DNA from 2 places in the Mycoplana sp. BE70 genome. Region 2 is predicted to be linked to the other one. Evidence: riboswitches for the same ligand, from Rfam matches in the RefSeq annotation. Region 2 holds a riboswitch; the other holds the start of a gene.
What was found. A riboswitch is a leader RNA that binds a small molecule or an ion and turns the genes downstream of it on or off. The one in region 2 is predicted to bind FMN.

Region 1 (7,291 bases), on a different contig from region 2:
CTCTCCATCAAGATCGTCGAGAAGCAGGAAATGCTCGAGACGACGAGCGTCAAGCTGCGCCTTGAAAAGGCGCTCGGCTTCATGGAAGGCGAGATCTCCGTCCTGCAGGTCGAAAAGCGCATCCGCTCGCGCGTCAAGCGCCAGATGGAGAAGACCCAGCGCGAGTACTATCTGAACGAGCAGATGAAGGCGATCCAGAAGGAACTCGGCGACGGCGAGGACGGCCGCGACGAGATGGCCGAACTGGAAGAGAAGATCTCGAAGGTCAAGCTGTCGAAGGAGGCACGCGAGAAGGCGGACGCCGAGCTGAAGAAGCTGCGGCAGATGAGCCCGATGTCGGCGGAAGCGACCGTCGTGCGCAACTACCTTGACTGGCTGACCGGGATTCCCTGGAACAAGAAGTCCAAGGTCAAGGCGGACTTGAACAATGCGGAGAAGATCCTGGACGAGGACCATTTCGGCCTCGACAAGGTCAAGGAGCGCATCGTCGAGTATCTGGCCGTGCAGGCGCGCTCGAACAAGATCAAGGGCCCGATCCTGTGCCTCGTCGGTCCTCCGGGCGTCGGCAAAACCTCGCTTGCCAAGTCGATCGCCAAGGCTACGGGACGCGAGTACGTCCGCATGGCGCTGGGCGGCGTGCGCGACGAGGCCGAGATCCGCGGCCACCGCCGCACCTATATCGGCTCGATGCCCGGCAAGGTCATCCAGTCGATGAAGAAAGCGAAGAAGTCCAACCCGCTCTTCCTGTTCGACGAGATCGACAAGATGGGCATGGACTTCCGCGGCGATCCATCGTCGGCTCTGCTCGAGGTGCTGGATCCGGAACAGAACTCGACCTTCATGGATCACTACCTCGAGGTCGAGTACGACCTGTCGAGCGTGATGTTCGTGACCACGGCAAACACGCTGAACATTCCGGCGCCGCTGATGGACCGCATGGAAGTGATCCGCATCGCCGGCTACACCGAGGACGAGAAGCGCGAAATCGCCAAGCGTCACCTGCTGCCGAAGGCGATCCGCGATCACGCGCTGCAGGAGAAGGAATTCTCCGTCACCGACGGTGCGCTGATGGCGATAATCCAGCAGTACACCCGCGAGGCCGGTGTGCGTAACTTCGAGCGCGAACTGATGAAGCTCGCGCGCAAGGCGGTGACCGAGATCATCAAGGGCAAGGCCACGAAGGTCGAGGTGACGGCGGACAACATCCACGACTTCCTCGGCGTGCCGCGCTTCCGCCACGGCGAAGCCGAGCGCGAGGATCAGGTGGGTGTCGTCACGGGGCTCGCCTGGACCGAGGTCGGCGGCGAGCTGCTGACGATCGAAGGCGTGAGCCTGCCGGGCGGCAAGGGGCGCATGACGGTCACGGGCAACCTGAAGGACGTCATGAAGGAATCGATTTCGGCGGCGGCATCCTACGTCCGCTCGCGCGCTATCGATTTCGGTATCGAGCCGCCGCGCTTCGACAAGACCGATATCCACGTGCACGTGCCGGAAGGCGCGACGCCGAAGGATGGTCCGTCGGCCGGTATCGCCATGGCGACCGCCATCGTCTCCATCATGACCGGCATTCCGGTCTCGAAGGATATTGCGATGACGGGCGAGGTGACGCTGCGCGGTCGGGTCCTTCCGATCGGTGGTCTCAAGGAGAAGCTGCTTGCAGCGCTTCGCGGCGGCATCAAGAAGGTGCTGATCCCGGAAGAAAACGCCAAGGACCTGGCGGAGATCCCGGACAACGTGAAGAACAACATGGAGATCATTCCGGTTTCGCGCATGGGCGAGGTGATCGAACACGCGCTGGTCCGCAAGCCGGAACCGATCGAATGGGATCCGTCGATGGTTGAATCGAAGCCGGTTGCAACCGTCGAATCGGTCGACGAAACCGGGGCTGCGGTCGCCCACTGAGGGTAAACGAAGCCTTAAAATCTGCCCTTTGCAGGGCAGAAACGCAAAAGGTCGGCGGCAACGCCGGCCTTTTTCGTTGAAAAAGGCTGTGAAAAGCCCGGAATTTCAACGTTTGTGGACGAAACCCCGTTGCGGCGGCAAGGTCGATGCGTATTCTGCCCCCGACTTATGTATGAGTCGTTTCGAACCGTATGAAAGGGGTGGAAACATGAACAAGAACGAACTCGTCTCCGCAGTTGCAGAGAAGTCCGGCCTGTCGAAGACGGATGCCGCGTCGGCTATCGACGCCGTATTCGAGACGATCCAGGGCGAACTGAAGAACGGCGGCGACGTTCGCCTCGTCGGTTTTGGCAATTTCTCCGTATCGCGTCGCGAAGCCTCGAAGGGCCGTAACCTTTCGACCGGCGCGGAGATCGACATTCCTGCCCGCAACGTGCCGAAGTTCTCGGCCGGTAAGGGCCTGAAGGACGCCGTAAACGGCTGATCGGGTGCGCCGGACGGCCAGTCACGATGACGGCCGTCCAGGTTGGTCGAGGGGTTCGGTTCAAGCCGGACCCTTTCGCATTTCCGGGGTCTTGCAGGCTCCGGCGGATTGCTCTACGGGTGCGTCGTTCTCAGGGCGGGGTGAAAGTCCCCACCGGCGGTAAGGGTACTAGCCCAAGCCCGCGAGCGCCTTTCCATCCATCGGAAAGGGTCAGCAGATCCGGTGCGAATCCGGAGCCGACGGTTACAGTCCGGATGAAAGAGAATGATTGCGTCACGAAGGGCAGGGGCTGCCCGTCGTCTCGCCTTCATGCGTCCTGATTTGTGTTGGTCTCTGTGTTCGGGATGCATGACATGAATCAGACTTTTCGCGGCCTGCCGTTTTCCCGGGCCATGGCCGGTGCCGCCTTCATGGTCCTTGCCGGTATCGCTTTTGCCGTCCTCAATGTCGTCACGCAGTGGCTGACGATGAAGGTCGGCTTTCCCTCCGCGTCCGCAGCTTTCTGGCAATATGCCTTCGCACTCGTTTTCTCCCTACCTTTCCTGCGTCGGGCCGGGCTGGCGGCGATGCGCACTGCCCATCCCTGGCGGCATGTCGTTCGAGTTGCGTTTGCCGCCTTCGGCGTCGGTGCCTGGGTCGCCGGACTGGCCTCCGTCCCGATCTGGCAGGCCATCGCGCTGGTAATGACGTCGCCGTTCTTCATCATCCTCGGTGCGCGTCTTTTCCTCCGTGAACATGTCGGTCCCGGCCGATGGGCCGCCACAGCCATCGGTTTTGCCGGCGCCATGATCATCCTTCAGCCGTGGACGGACGAGTTCACCTGGGCGGCGCTTCTGCCGATACTTTCGGCGTTGTTGTGGGGCGTGTCTTCGCTGATCACCAAGAGCCTGACCGCAATCGAGCGCCCCGAAACCATCACCATCTGGCTTCTGGTGCTGTTGACGCCGATCAACGGCGCACTGGCGTTCGCCGCCGGTTTTGCGGTGCCAAGCGGCGTGGCGCTCGCCCTGTTCGTTTTTGCCGGCGTGCTGACGGTCTTGGCACAGTATCTGCTCACGCTCGCCTATACGGTGGCCGATGCGGCTTACGTTCAGCCGTTCGACGATCTGAAGCTGCCGCTCAACGTTTTCGCCGGCTGGCTGGTCTTCGGCTACGCGCCGGCCGGTTACCTCTGGCTGGGGGCCACGCTGATCCTCGGTGCATCGCTCTTCATCATGCGCAGCGAAATGCGGCGGGAGAGAATGGCGACCGAGACCCGCGGCTTGAGAGGATAGGCCGTGCAAATGGAGGACGCTGTCATGCGCCTGTCATCCCCATCGCGCAGAACCGCATCTATCGCGTGTTCGACACATGGGGAAAATTTGATGACCAACCGATCACTGGGTACGGTGCTCACCGCCGTACTTCTCGCATCCGTTGCCTTTCCGGCCGCTGCCGAACCGGTCTTCAACCGGATTGCCTCGTTCGCCGTGGCCGACAACATGCCCGACGGTGTGGATCCCAAGGCGCCGACCTCGTCGGAAATCATCACGGCAACGGCAGATGGCAACACGCTGGTCTATTCCGACAGCCCGATGAGCGCGGTCGGCTTCATCGACATAACCGAGCCGAAGGCACCGAAGGCTGCCGGCACGGTCGCCTTCGAGGGCGAGCCCACCTCGGTTACCGTCGTTGGCGGCAAGGCGTTGGTCGCGGTCAACACTCGCGAGAGCTTCGTCAAGCCATCCGGGCTGCTGGCGACCGTCGACATTGCGACGCGAAAGACGGAAGCGACCTGCGATCTCGGCGGCCAGCCGGATTCGATCGCCATCAACAGGGACGGCACGCTTGCTGCAATCGCCATCGAGAACGAGCGCGATGAGGACCTGAACGACGGCGCGCTGCCGCAGATGCCGGCTGGCGATCTGGTGATCCTGTCGCTGAAGGACGGCGTGCCGGATTGCGCGACGGTCAAGCACGTCACGCTGACCGGGCTCGCCGAAATCGCCGGCGATGACCCGGAGCCGGAATTCGTTTCCTTCAATGGCCAGGACGAGATCGCCCTGACCCTGCAGGAGAACAACCACATCGTCATTATCGACGCCAAGAGTGGTACCGTGAAGGGCCACTTTTCGGCCGGCTCGGTTGACCTGAAGAACATCGACACCAAGAAGGATGGCGCCATTTCCTTCACCGGCAAGAAGGACGGACAGAAGCGCGAGCCGGACGCTGTGAAGTGGCTGGACGACAACCGATTGGTGGTTGCCAACGAAGGGGACTACGAAGGCGGCAGTCGCGGCTTCACGATCTTCGACAAGACCGGCAAGGTCCTCTACGAAAGCGGTCCCTCATTCGAGTACGCGATCGCTGCGATCGGCCACTATCCGGACAAGCGCAACTCCAAGGGTATCGAGCCGGAGGGGCTGGAAGCGGCGACGTTCGGCAATGACAACCTCTTCTTCGTGCTTTCCGAACGCGCCTCGATCGTCGCGGTCTACAAGGACACTGACGCGGAGCCCGAACTGCTGCAGCTTCTGCCGTCGGGCATCGGTCCGGAAGGCGCGGTCGCCATTCCCGGCCGCAACCTGTTCGTGACGGCAAACGAGACCGATCTCGTCGAGGACGGCGGCGCCCGTTCGCACGTGATGATCTACGAGCGCGCGGAAGGCGTAGCGGCCTATCCGCAAATCAGGTCGGCGGACAAGGATGGTTTGCCGGTTGGTTTTGGCGCGCTGTCCGGCCTGGCTGCGGTGCCAGGCGAGCCCGGAAAGCTCTATGCCGTCAGCGATTCCGTCTATTCGTCCGATCCGGCGATCTTCACGATTGACGCAACGCAGACGCCGGCGCTGATCACCGACAAGCTCACCATCACTCGTGACGGCGCCCCGGCGCAAAAGCTCGACATCGAAGGTGTCGCCAATGACGGGGAGGGCGGTTTCTGGCTCGCCTCCGAAGGCGATGCCGACAAGCTCTATGCGAACGCGCTGCTGCGCGTGAACAAGAAGGGCGAGATCAAGAAGGAAATTGCGATCCCTACCGAGCTCCGCGCAGGTGAGACCCGCTTCGGCTTCGAGGGCATCACCAGCGTCGGCGAGGGTGACGACATGGTGCTGTGGATGGCGGTGCAGCGCGAATGGAAGGATGACGAGAAGGGCTTCGTCAAGCTCGTCTCCTACAAGCCCTCGACCGAAGAATGGGGCGCCGTCCGCTATCCGCTGGAGCAGGCGGGCAAGGGCTGGGTCGGCCTGTCGGAAATCACTGTCAACGGCGACTATGCCTATGTCATCGAGCGCGACAACCTGATCGGCAAGGAAGCAAAGCTGAAGAAGCTCTTCCGGGTTGCCTTGTCGGACCTGAAGCCTGCCAAGTTGGGTGAGGCGCTACCGATCGTCAAGAAGGAAGAGGTGCGGGACTTTATTCCTGATCTCAGGGCGCTGAACGGCTATGTCGTCGACAAGGTCGAGGGCTTTACGGTCGACGCGGCCGGCAATGGCTATGTCGTGACCGACAACGACGGCGTCGATGGTTCCTCGGGCGAGACGCTGTTCTTCGGCATCGGCCCGATGAACGCGATGTAATGGCACCAAGAACACAAAGGCCGGGAGCGGGGCTCCCGGCCTTTGTATTTCGGATGACGGCGTCGCAACAGTTTGCCTGAGCGGCCCTAGAGCGGCGGCCCCGTTTCAGTCCATGGCGCGCGTCTCTGGCAGGTTGAATCTGGCCTCGTCCCGTTCGCGCTGGAGTTCCAGCGTTCGCGTGCTGAGGCATTCGAGAATTTCGGCGAGCTGAGCCTTCTGGCCCTCTTCCAGGATGTCGAAGATCGCCTTCACGACCTTCTCTTTGGGCTCCAGGGCGGCGTTTATGACGGCGCGCCCCGTTTCCGTGATGGAAACGATCTTCGCACGACGGTCCCTTGGATCGGGTTCGCGCAAAACCAGCTTGTCGCGCTCCAGCCCGTCGATCGCTTCGGTTACGGTCCGCGGCGCGAAACCGAGCGTCGCGGCGATATCTGTCGAGCGCTGCGGCCCCTCGCAGGAAAGCAAAAACAGGAACTTGCTGCGGGCAAGCGACACGCCTTCATCCATCATGGCCTCGTTCACGAGACGGCTGACCTGATGGTAGAGCTTGAACATGCCCTGCGCGAGTTCGATCGTGTCATTCATGAGATGGAATATATAGGTATATTGAGGGACCATGTCAAAAGAATTGCCACGGGGCGTCTGGTTTCAACGCTAACGTTGAACAAAGCGCGCTAACCCATGCTGCTGACAGTATTGAGCAGCGTATAACCTGAGGATCCGCCCTTTCGAGCATTGACCCGACAACACACGCGGGGGAATGTCGGGCATGCCCTTCCGCTTCGTCCACACCGCCGATCTTCATCTCGATTCGCCGATTGCCTCGCTGGCCCTGCGCAACGAAGAACTGGCGACGCTTGTGCGCGGTGCGACACGACGGACGCTGGAGCGGATCGTCGACCTGAGCATCTGCGAGCAGGTCGACGCTCTCCTGATCGCCGGCGATCTGTATGACGGCTCGCAGACCTCCATGACGACGGCACTCTTTCTCGTGGCCCAGATGCGGCGCCTGGAGGCGGCCGGGGTGCGCGTCTTCGTCATCCGTGGAAATCACGACGCGCAGTCGCAGATCACCCGCGAATTGACCTTTCCGGACAACGTCCACGTCTTCGACGGGCGTGGCCGGACGGTAAAGGCCGGTGCCCTGGCGAACGGCCGCGAGATCCATGTGCACGGCGTCAGCTTTGGACAGCCGCACGCGTCGGCGAGCCTGCTGCCGAGCTTCAAGGCACCGGTGCCGGACGCCGTCAACATCGGCATGCTGCACACCAGCCTTGCCGGTTCGAGCCGGCACGACAACTACGCTCCCGCAGGCGTTGCCGATCTTGCGGGCCACGGTTTCGACTAC
Region 2 (7,291 bases):
GTTCGCTAAAAGATTTCCGCGGAACCGTGAATTCTGGCAAGGATGGCTTTGCTCTGCACCTTCCTTATGACCTAGGGAAATACTACTAACGGCTATGCCTTGTTGCGAATTACTCCGCTGCCGTATTGCAGTTAGGGACGTTACCCTTTGGATTGCTCTGGTGCGTGAGACATCATTGAGGTTGATGCGGTCAGACTGATGGCAATATCCGGATGTGGTATCTCGGGTATGTTTTGCGGATGTATTTGGAGGGAAAGGAATGCCGAAGTTTCAGGAAATACTCCTGTTGGTTGGGCAGCTAAACTACACTTGGACAAACACGGAGAGCCTTCTGATCCACATGATTGCCGGCCTTGCCCAGGTCGACAAAGAGACGGCCATCGTCATCTTTCTGACGTTGAATACGACCCGCGCGCGTCTTGACTTGGTCGAGCGCCTGGCGAAGATGCAAAAAACATCGGCTGAATGCCGCAACGACGTGCTGGATGCGACGAGACGGCTGAGCGACCTGTCGAAACTGAGAAACAAATACAATCACTGCATCTATTCGTTTGATCCGGACAGCGGCCAGGGACTGACGCAGCTCATGCGGATATTCGACAGCAAGGACGACGTTAAGTACGGCAAAGTCGAAGCGCTCGACACCCTGGAGATGGCGCGGATCAAGGAGAGCATTCGCTCACTGATCGACCTCAATCACAGGCTGTGGGACATCACTGAAAAGTATAATTTTCCTCGATAGGTCTGCGGCACGGCGGGGCTTCTGACGCCGGTCCGCAGCAGTCGGTGACCTTCACAACGCTCCGATGGAGAACTGCAGTTCCGGCGGCAAGGCAGACTGCCTAGCTGATCCGCAACGGAAGTGATGCGAAGCCGCTCGCCGGGTAGATGGCGCGTACGCCGCCGCCGGGTATCGGTGCGATGTGATCCGTGCGCGCGAGCAATTCTTCCATGACCACACGCAGTTCCATCCGAGCCAAAGCAGCACCGGGGCAGACATGGATCCCAGCGCCGTAGAGCAGGTTCTGCGAGGGGTCGCGATCGAGGCGAAATTCTCGGGCGTCATCAAAGGCGGCCTCGTCGCGGTTGGCCGAGGCCCAGATGAGCGTGATCCGCTCTCCAGCCGCAATCCTGCGACCACCTATTTCAACCGGCTTTGTCGCCACACGCCGGTTGGATATCAGCGGTGCGTGCAGCCGCAGGATCTCGTCGATGGCCGGAAGTAAACGGCCAATGTCCCGGCGGAGCTCCGCCTGGAGTTCGGGGCGATCCGCCAGGAAATCCGCGACGATGCCGACGCAAGCCGCGATGGTGCCAAGCTCGCCCACGGTCCAGTTGCGCAAGATGCTGACAATGGCGTCGTGGTCGAGTGGTTTACCGTCGACGGTCTGCCGGAGAAGGCTGGTGGTGATGTCGTCCGGTGCCGCCGAACCGGCATGCTCCCGTTCGTTCAACTGGCCCCGGATATAGCCGTCGAACTCCAGCGCGATCGCCGCCATGGCCTCCGTATTGCGGGCCAGGGTGGCCTCCTGGTTCTTGCGGACCCACTGGCGCAGCGGACCGTGCAGCGAGGCTGGCCACCCGAGAAAGGCGCACTGGATGCGGACCGCGTAGGGATCGGCGAATTCGCTGATGATTTCGGTCGAGTGGCCCTTTTGCAGGCCGGCGACCAGTTCGCGCGCGATGGCCCGACATTCAGGCTCGAAGGCATCGACCCGTTCCGCCGTGAAATAGGTCTCGATCATCCGTCGGTAGGGGGTGTGCTGCGGCGGGTCCATACCGTTGGGCACGGATGGATGCCGCGACGCGGCATTGCTGAACGTCTCATGATCCATGAGCGCCTTCAGGACGTCCTCATGTCGAAACAGCGACCAGCCGAGATAATCGCTGTGGGCAACGGGGCAGGTTTTGCGCATGTGGTCATAGGCCTGGAACTGGTCGTTCAGAACAGCTTCGCTGCGGGGGTCCCAATCGAAGGCAGGTCCGCCCGACGGCCCGTTGGTGTCGCATTCCGTGCCGGCTGTTGATTTCATCTGCCTCGCCCCCTCGTGTCGATCTCCTGCCATCTGTGGGAAAGTCGAGCCGTGCGTTCTTTGCCGTGGCGCAAAGAGTGTGACGCAAATCCTGATTGGCCGTTGGGAAAAGGTCGCGAACCTCACACTTTATAATTGCAGCCGCCAGGACCGGGGAGGAGCGGCTGGGATGCCGCGGGCAAAGGCAGCAACCGTTTGTCGCGCTCCGTGCCATGATGGTCGAAGTGCAGCGCGCGGCCGCTGTTCCGGCATGTCCGCGCCGCTTATCTGACGCCGTGACGCAGGAGCAGCGGCCCGTAGAGCACGACAAAACCGAGGAAGGCGACGATCCAACACGCCCCGGAAAGTGGCAGGAGCAGCACTGTGAGTTCCGGCGCAAGGGCTGCGACGATCCGTGCCAGCGCGGCAAGGACAATCGGCACATAGATGGCCAGGACCGTCGATGCGGGTGCACGCAGCATCTGGCCGCTGTGCCCGCGTGTGGCTCGTGTCATCACCGCGAGCGTCATGCCGCCGATCGCGCCCACCGTCCAGGCATGGATGCCCGCGGTACGCAGGCCGATGTCGCCCGACAGCAGGGCTGCGCCCGTCAGCAGGAAACCGGCTGGAACGAAGAAAAACGCGACATGCAGCACCGTCACCAGCGGCTCGGAAACGGTGCGGAGCGGCGCCCAGCGCAATTGCCGCGCGAACTGCGCACCGGCAGCAAGCAGCATCAGGATGCCGGCCGGCCAAACGAAGGCCTCAAGGCGTGCTGCGATCGCCCACGCGGCGAAAGCCAGGAAGGCGAGGGCCATGCCGGCCATGTCGAACCGGTCGAAAGACGATGGCATTCTGCCCGGATTTTTCTGGCGCAGCCAGTTGCCGGTAAAGGCCGGAATAATGCGTCCGCCAATGATGGCGACGAGCATGATGATCGTGCCGATCGCCAGCCGATCGGCTATCTCGGCGAAACCGTAGCGGCTCACTTCGTAAAAGAACAGAAGCTCCGCGGCGAACAACGCGCCGAGGGCAACAACGACCTTGTAGTTGCGCCGGTTGCCCGCAACCACCAGTTCACGCAGGACGAAGATGGCAAGGACCGGCAGGAACCCTGCAGCCACCACCATGGCCGCATCGGCTCCGATCCAATCCGAGCAGGCGATCGCCACGCGGCCGGCCAGCCAGAGCGCAAAAAGCAGAAAGAGCGGCCAACCGGACAGCGGCTTGCGACCGGTCCAGTTCGGAACCGCCGTCAACAGAAATCCGGCGATAACCGCCGGCACGTATCCGAACATCAGTTCGTGTTGGTGCCAGGCGACCGGTGGCATTGCCGACGGCAGCTGCGTCCAGCCGAGAAACCACGGGACCCAAAGCGCCATCATCACCGCCGGCTGGAGGGCACCGAAGAGGAAGAAGGGGCGGAAGCCCGCCGAGAAGAAGCCCGCAACTGCGGAAGACGGTTTTGTCGGGGCTTGACTCGCCATGGTCAGTTTCCTTCGGTGATGGCGTGCGCGCGCCGGATGGGATGCAGCGAGGCGGTCAGTGAGGTGTGTTTCCGGCTCATGCAGCAGTCTTCTAAAATAATCAAAGCCATGAATAGGGCCTCCATCGGGCGCCTTCTTTGCGAAAACGCAAGTATGCGGGTGCGCTGCTCCAACGGGGTCGGGGGAGATCCGGAGAGGGCAGGACGGCTCGCAGCCCTTGCCGCAGCCGATGGCTATCCGGTGCGGATCCGTGGACGACGGGATGGCCGGGCGATCGATGAGAGGCTTACGGGCCAGGTCGAGGACGGAGACGAGGGACATGACATGCATCACTCCGGGGCGGCCGATGCCGCCCCGGAATGATGGTCGTCGCGCCTATGCGGCGGCTTCCGCAAGTCGGGAAGGTTGCGTGTCGTGCAAGTAGGCGATGAGATCCTCGATCGTCACGAGGCACAAGCCATGCTGTTCGGCAAAGATCTCGAGATCCGGCAAGCGGGCCATGGTGCCGTCGTCGTTGGCAATCTCGCAGATCACGCCGGAGGGGGTCTTGCCGGCAAGGCGGCAGAAGTCGACGGCAGCCTCCGTGTGGCCGGGGCGGCCGAGCACGCCCTGCGGGTTGGCCCGCAACGGAAAAATATGCCCAGGCCGCGCGAACTCCTCCGGCCTTGCAGCCGGATCGACCAGAGCCCTGATGGTTGCAGCGCGATCTGCAGCCGAGATGCCCGTCGTCGTTCCGGGCAGGTAGTCGACCGAAACGGTGAAGGCGGTCTTGAGCGATTCCGTGTTGTTGGGAACCATCAGTTGAATGTCCAGCGCATCAAGACGGGCACCTTCCATAGACACGCAGATCAGGCCGCGGGCCTTGTTCATCATGAACGCGATCTTGTCAGCCGTCGCATCCTCAGATGCAAAGACGATGTCGCCTTCGTTTTCGCGACCTTCGTCGTCCACGACAATAACCATCTCCCCGCGGGCAATGGCGGCGATCGCATCTTCAATTTTATGGATAGTCATACTTCGGTCTTTCAAGGGTTGGGCCGGATCCCGGCCATTGTTGCGCCTTCGCGCCTGCGCGCATCGGCAAAACTTCCCTTGGGCGAACAAACACCGTCGCGCCTCCGCGAGGAGTGCTGCAGTGACCTTGCTCTCTTTCATCCGGACTATACCGTCGGCTCCGGCATCGCACCGGATCTGCTGACCTTCCGGCGAGACCGGAAGCGCTCGCGGGCTCCGGGATGTTTCCCGATACCGCCGGTGGGGAATTGCACCCCGCCCTGAGAACGCCGCGAAGATAGGAGCAATCGACCGTAAATTGCAAGGGGGCGCGTCCCTCGACGCGAAGATGCCCCTTCGCTAATCCACGCCGAAAATGCTACTGGTCCTATTGCCATTGAACGGCCCTTTTCGGGAACCATATAGACATCATGTGCTTGGAAACATTCGTCAGGATATCGAGGCTCGCTAAGGAAGCACCCGGCTTGTCCCGGTGCGGGCCTTTCTGAACCAGACGCCGCACACTTTTCCGCCCCGGGATCCTCATCATTTGCGGTTCGTTCTTCTGCCAGCGCGCAAGCGCAGCACTGATTGGGCCTGTCAATGGGTGTATCTCCCGCATTCCAGACCTCCATCTTCTGTCATCGCTTTCACCCTGCACGGCTCGACGCTGTCGGCGGGGCAAGGGATCCGTTGTCCATTTTCAAGATGACGGGCGAGGCGGTTGGCGACCGGCGATACATGGCGTCGGCCAGGTCCGCGATCTTTGCATTCCAGAACGGCGCAACCGTCGGCGATGCCTTCGGGTTGCCGCGGCTCTAGTCGAGCCGGGCAACCCGAACTTCCGACACCCTTAAGCGTAATATGAGGCTGCAAGGCAGCCTGAAAAAATCGTTAGGAATAGCCGTGACCCTTTGGACCGAACTGGCACGCGCCAGCAACTCTGCTGGCGACGAGATTATCCTGCGTACACGAAACGAGCTGTTCGAAATCCGCTACAATGGATTGGAGCTGATGTCGAACCTCAGCCACCAATCCGAAGACATCCTCGCGAAACGCTCCCTGAGGCTGCACGGTGCGCCGGCACGCAGGATCTTCATCGGCGGCCTTGGCATGGGCTTCACCCTGCGGACGGCCCTGAAGCATCTGGAGCCGGATGCGGAGATCGTCGTGGGCGAACTGGTTCCCGAGATCGTCGAGTGGAACCGAACCCATATTGGACACCTTGCCGACCATCCGTTGCAAGACCCCCGTGTCAAAGTTCGGGTTGGTGACGCAATGGAGGTGCTGGGGGAAGAGCGGGACCCCTTTGACGTGATCCTGATGGACACGGACAACGGACCTGACTTCACCGTGCGCGCGCCGAACGAAGCTATCTATCAGAGCTCCGGGATCGGACAGATAAAGCGGGCCCTGAAGCCTGGTGGCATCGGCGGCTTCTGGTCCGCCACAAGCTCGCCTGCGTTCGAGCAGGAACTCAACAAAACCGCCTGGTATTGGAGACGCGACGAAGTGCCGTTGATCAGCGGACGGGTCGATGCATTCCATTATACTTACTTCGCCAGCGAAAGCGCCGCCAAGGTCGGCTTCCTGCAGGCCGGATAAGACAAATTGACGAGCGTGCCGCTGCGTTGTAGCAGCGGCACGCTCGGTCGGTGCTCCCGACCGCTGTCGATAGAGAGTTTGATTTCCCGAGGGTCTCCAGCCGTGAGAGTTTTCCCCACATACCAGCGCTACGCCATCTTTGCTTTTGTGGCGCTGCTTGCGTTTGCCTCGATCATCGCGGCAAGCCTCTACAGCCACTGGATGTGGATCTTCGCCGCACTATTCGTGGCGTTGACACTCGTCGGCTTGCGCGACATGCGGCAGTACAAACATGCGATCTTGCGCAACTATCCGATCATCGGACACATGCGCTTTATTTTGGAGAGCTTCCGTCCCGAGCTACGCCAGTATCTGATCGAGAGCGACCGGGATGAAGAACCATTCAGCCGCCAGGATCGTGGTCTCGTCTATCAGCGCGCCAAGGGTGTCGAAGACAAGCGGCCCTTCGGCACGATCGAGAACGTCTACGGTTCCGGCTATGCATGGCTGACCCACTCTGCCGCGCCGACGGAGATCAAGACGACCGACTTCCGGGTCAGGATCGGCGGGTCTGCCTGCAAGCAGCCCTACAATGCCAGCCTTTACAACATATCGGCGATGAGCTTCGGCTCGCTGTCGGCAAATGCGATCCTCGCGCTGAACACGGGCGCCAAGAAGGGCGGGTTCGCACATGACACGGGCGAGGGCAGCATCAGCCGCTACCATCGCCAGGGCGGCGGCGACCTGATCTACCAGGTGGCATCCGGCTACTTTGGCTGCCGCAACGACGACGGCACCTTCTCACCTGAACGGTTTGCCGAGCTGGCCGCCGATCCTCAGATCAAGATGATCGAGATAAAGCTCAGCCAGGGCGCCAAGCCCGGCCATGGCGGCATGTTGCCGGCATCGAAAATCTCAAAGGAGATCGCCGAGGCCCGCGGTATTCCAATGGGGGTCGACTGCATTTCGCCCGCAGCCCACAGCACCTTCTCGACGCCGGTCGGCCTGATGGAGTTTGTCGGGCAGCTGCGCGACTTGTCCGGAGGCAAACCGGTCGGCATCAAGCTCTGCATCGGCCATCGCCGGGAGTTTCTGAGCATGGTGAAAGCGATGCTCAAGACCGGAATCATCCCTGACTTCATCGTTGTCGACGGCAAGGAGGGGGGGACCGGTGCGGCACCCGTGGAGTTTGCCAATCGTGTCGGCATGCCGATG

Region 1: it holds a riboswitch for FMN, as region 2 does, so the genes downstream of both, J2Y48_RS21545 (DMT family transporter) here and ribB (3,4-dihydroxy-2-butanone-4-phosphate synthase) in region 2, are expected to answer to the same signal.

What each region holds. Positions count from the first base shown of each region.
Region 1 covers NZ_JAVDTM010000013.1:131,010-138,300, reverse strand. The annotation lists gene lon (endopeptidase La) at 1-1,902, shown strand, start outside; gene hupB (DNA-binding protein HupB) at 2,111-2,386, shown strand; FMN riboswitch at 2,509-2,656, shown strand; gene J2Y48_RS21545 (DMT family transporter) at 2,740-3,660, shown strand; gene J2Y48_RS21540 (esterase-like activity of phytase family protein) at 3,751-5,943, shown strand; gene J2Y48_RS21535 (MarR family transcriptional regulator) at 6,049-6,528, opposite strand; gene J2Y48_RS21530 (DNA repair exonuclease) at 6,713-7,291, shown strand, end outside.
Region 2 covers NZ_JAVDTM010000005.1:294,452-301,742, forward strand. The annotation lists gene J2Y48_RS11700 (hypothetical protein) at 260-742, shown strand; gene J2Y48_RS11705 (cytochrome P450) at 843-2,033, opposite strand; gene J2Y48_RS11710 (NnrS family protein) at 2,297-3,499, opposite strand; gene ribB (3,4-dihydroxy-2-butanone-4-phosphate synthase) at 3,875-4,513, opposite strand; FMN riboswitch at 4,639-4,785, opposite strand; gene J2Y48_RS11720 (hypothetical protein) at 5,399-6,097, shown strand; gene J2Y48_RS11725 (FMN-binding glutamate synthase family protein) at 6,200-7,291, shown strand, end outside.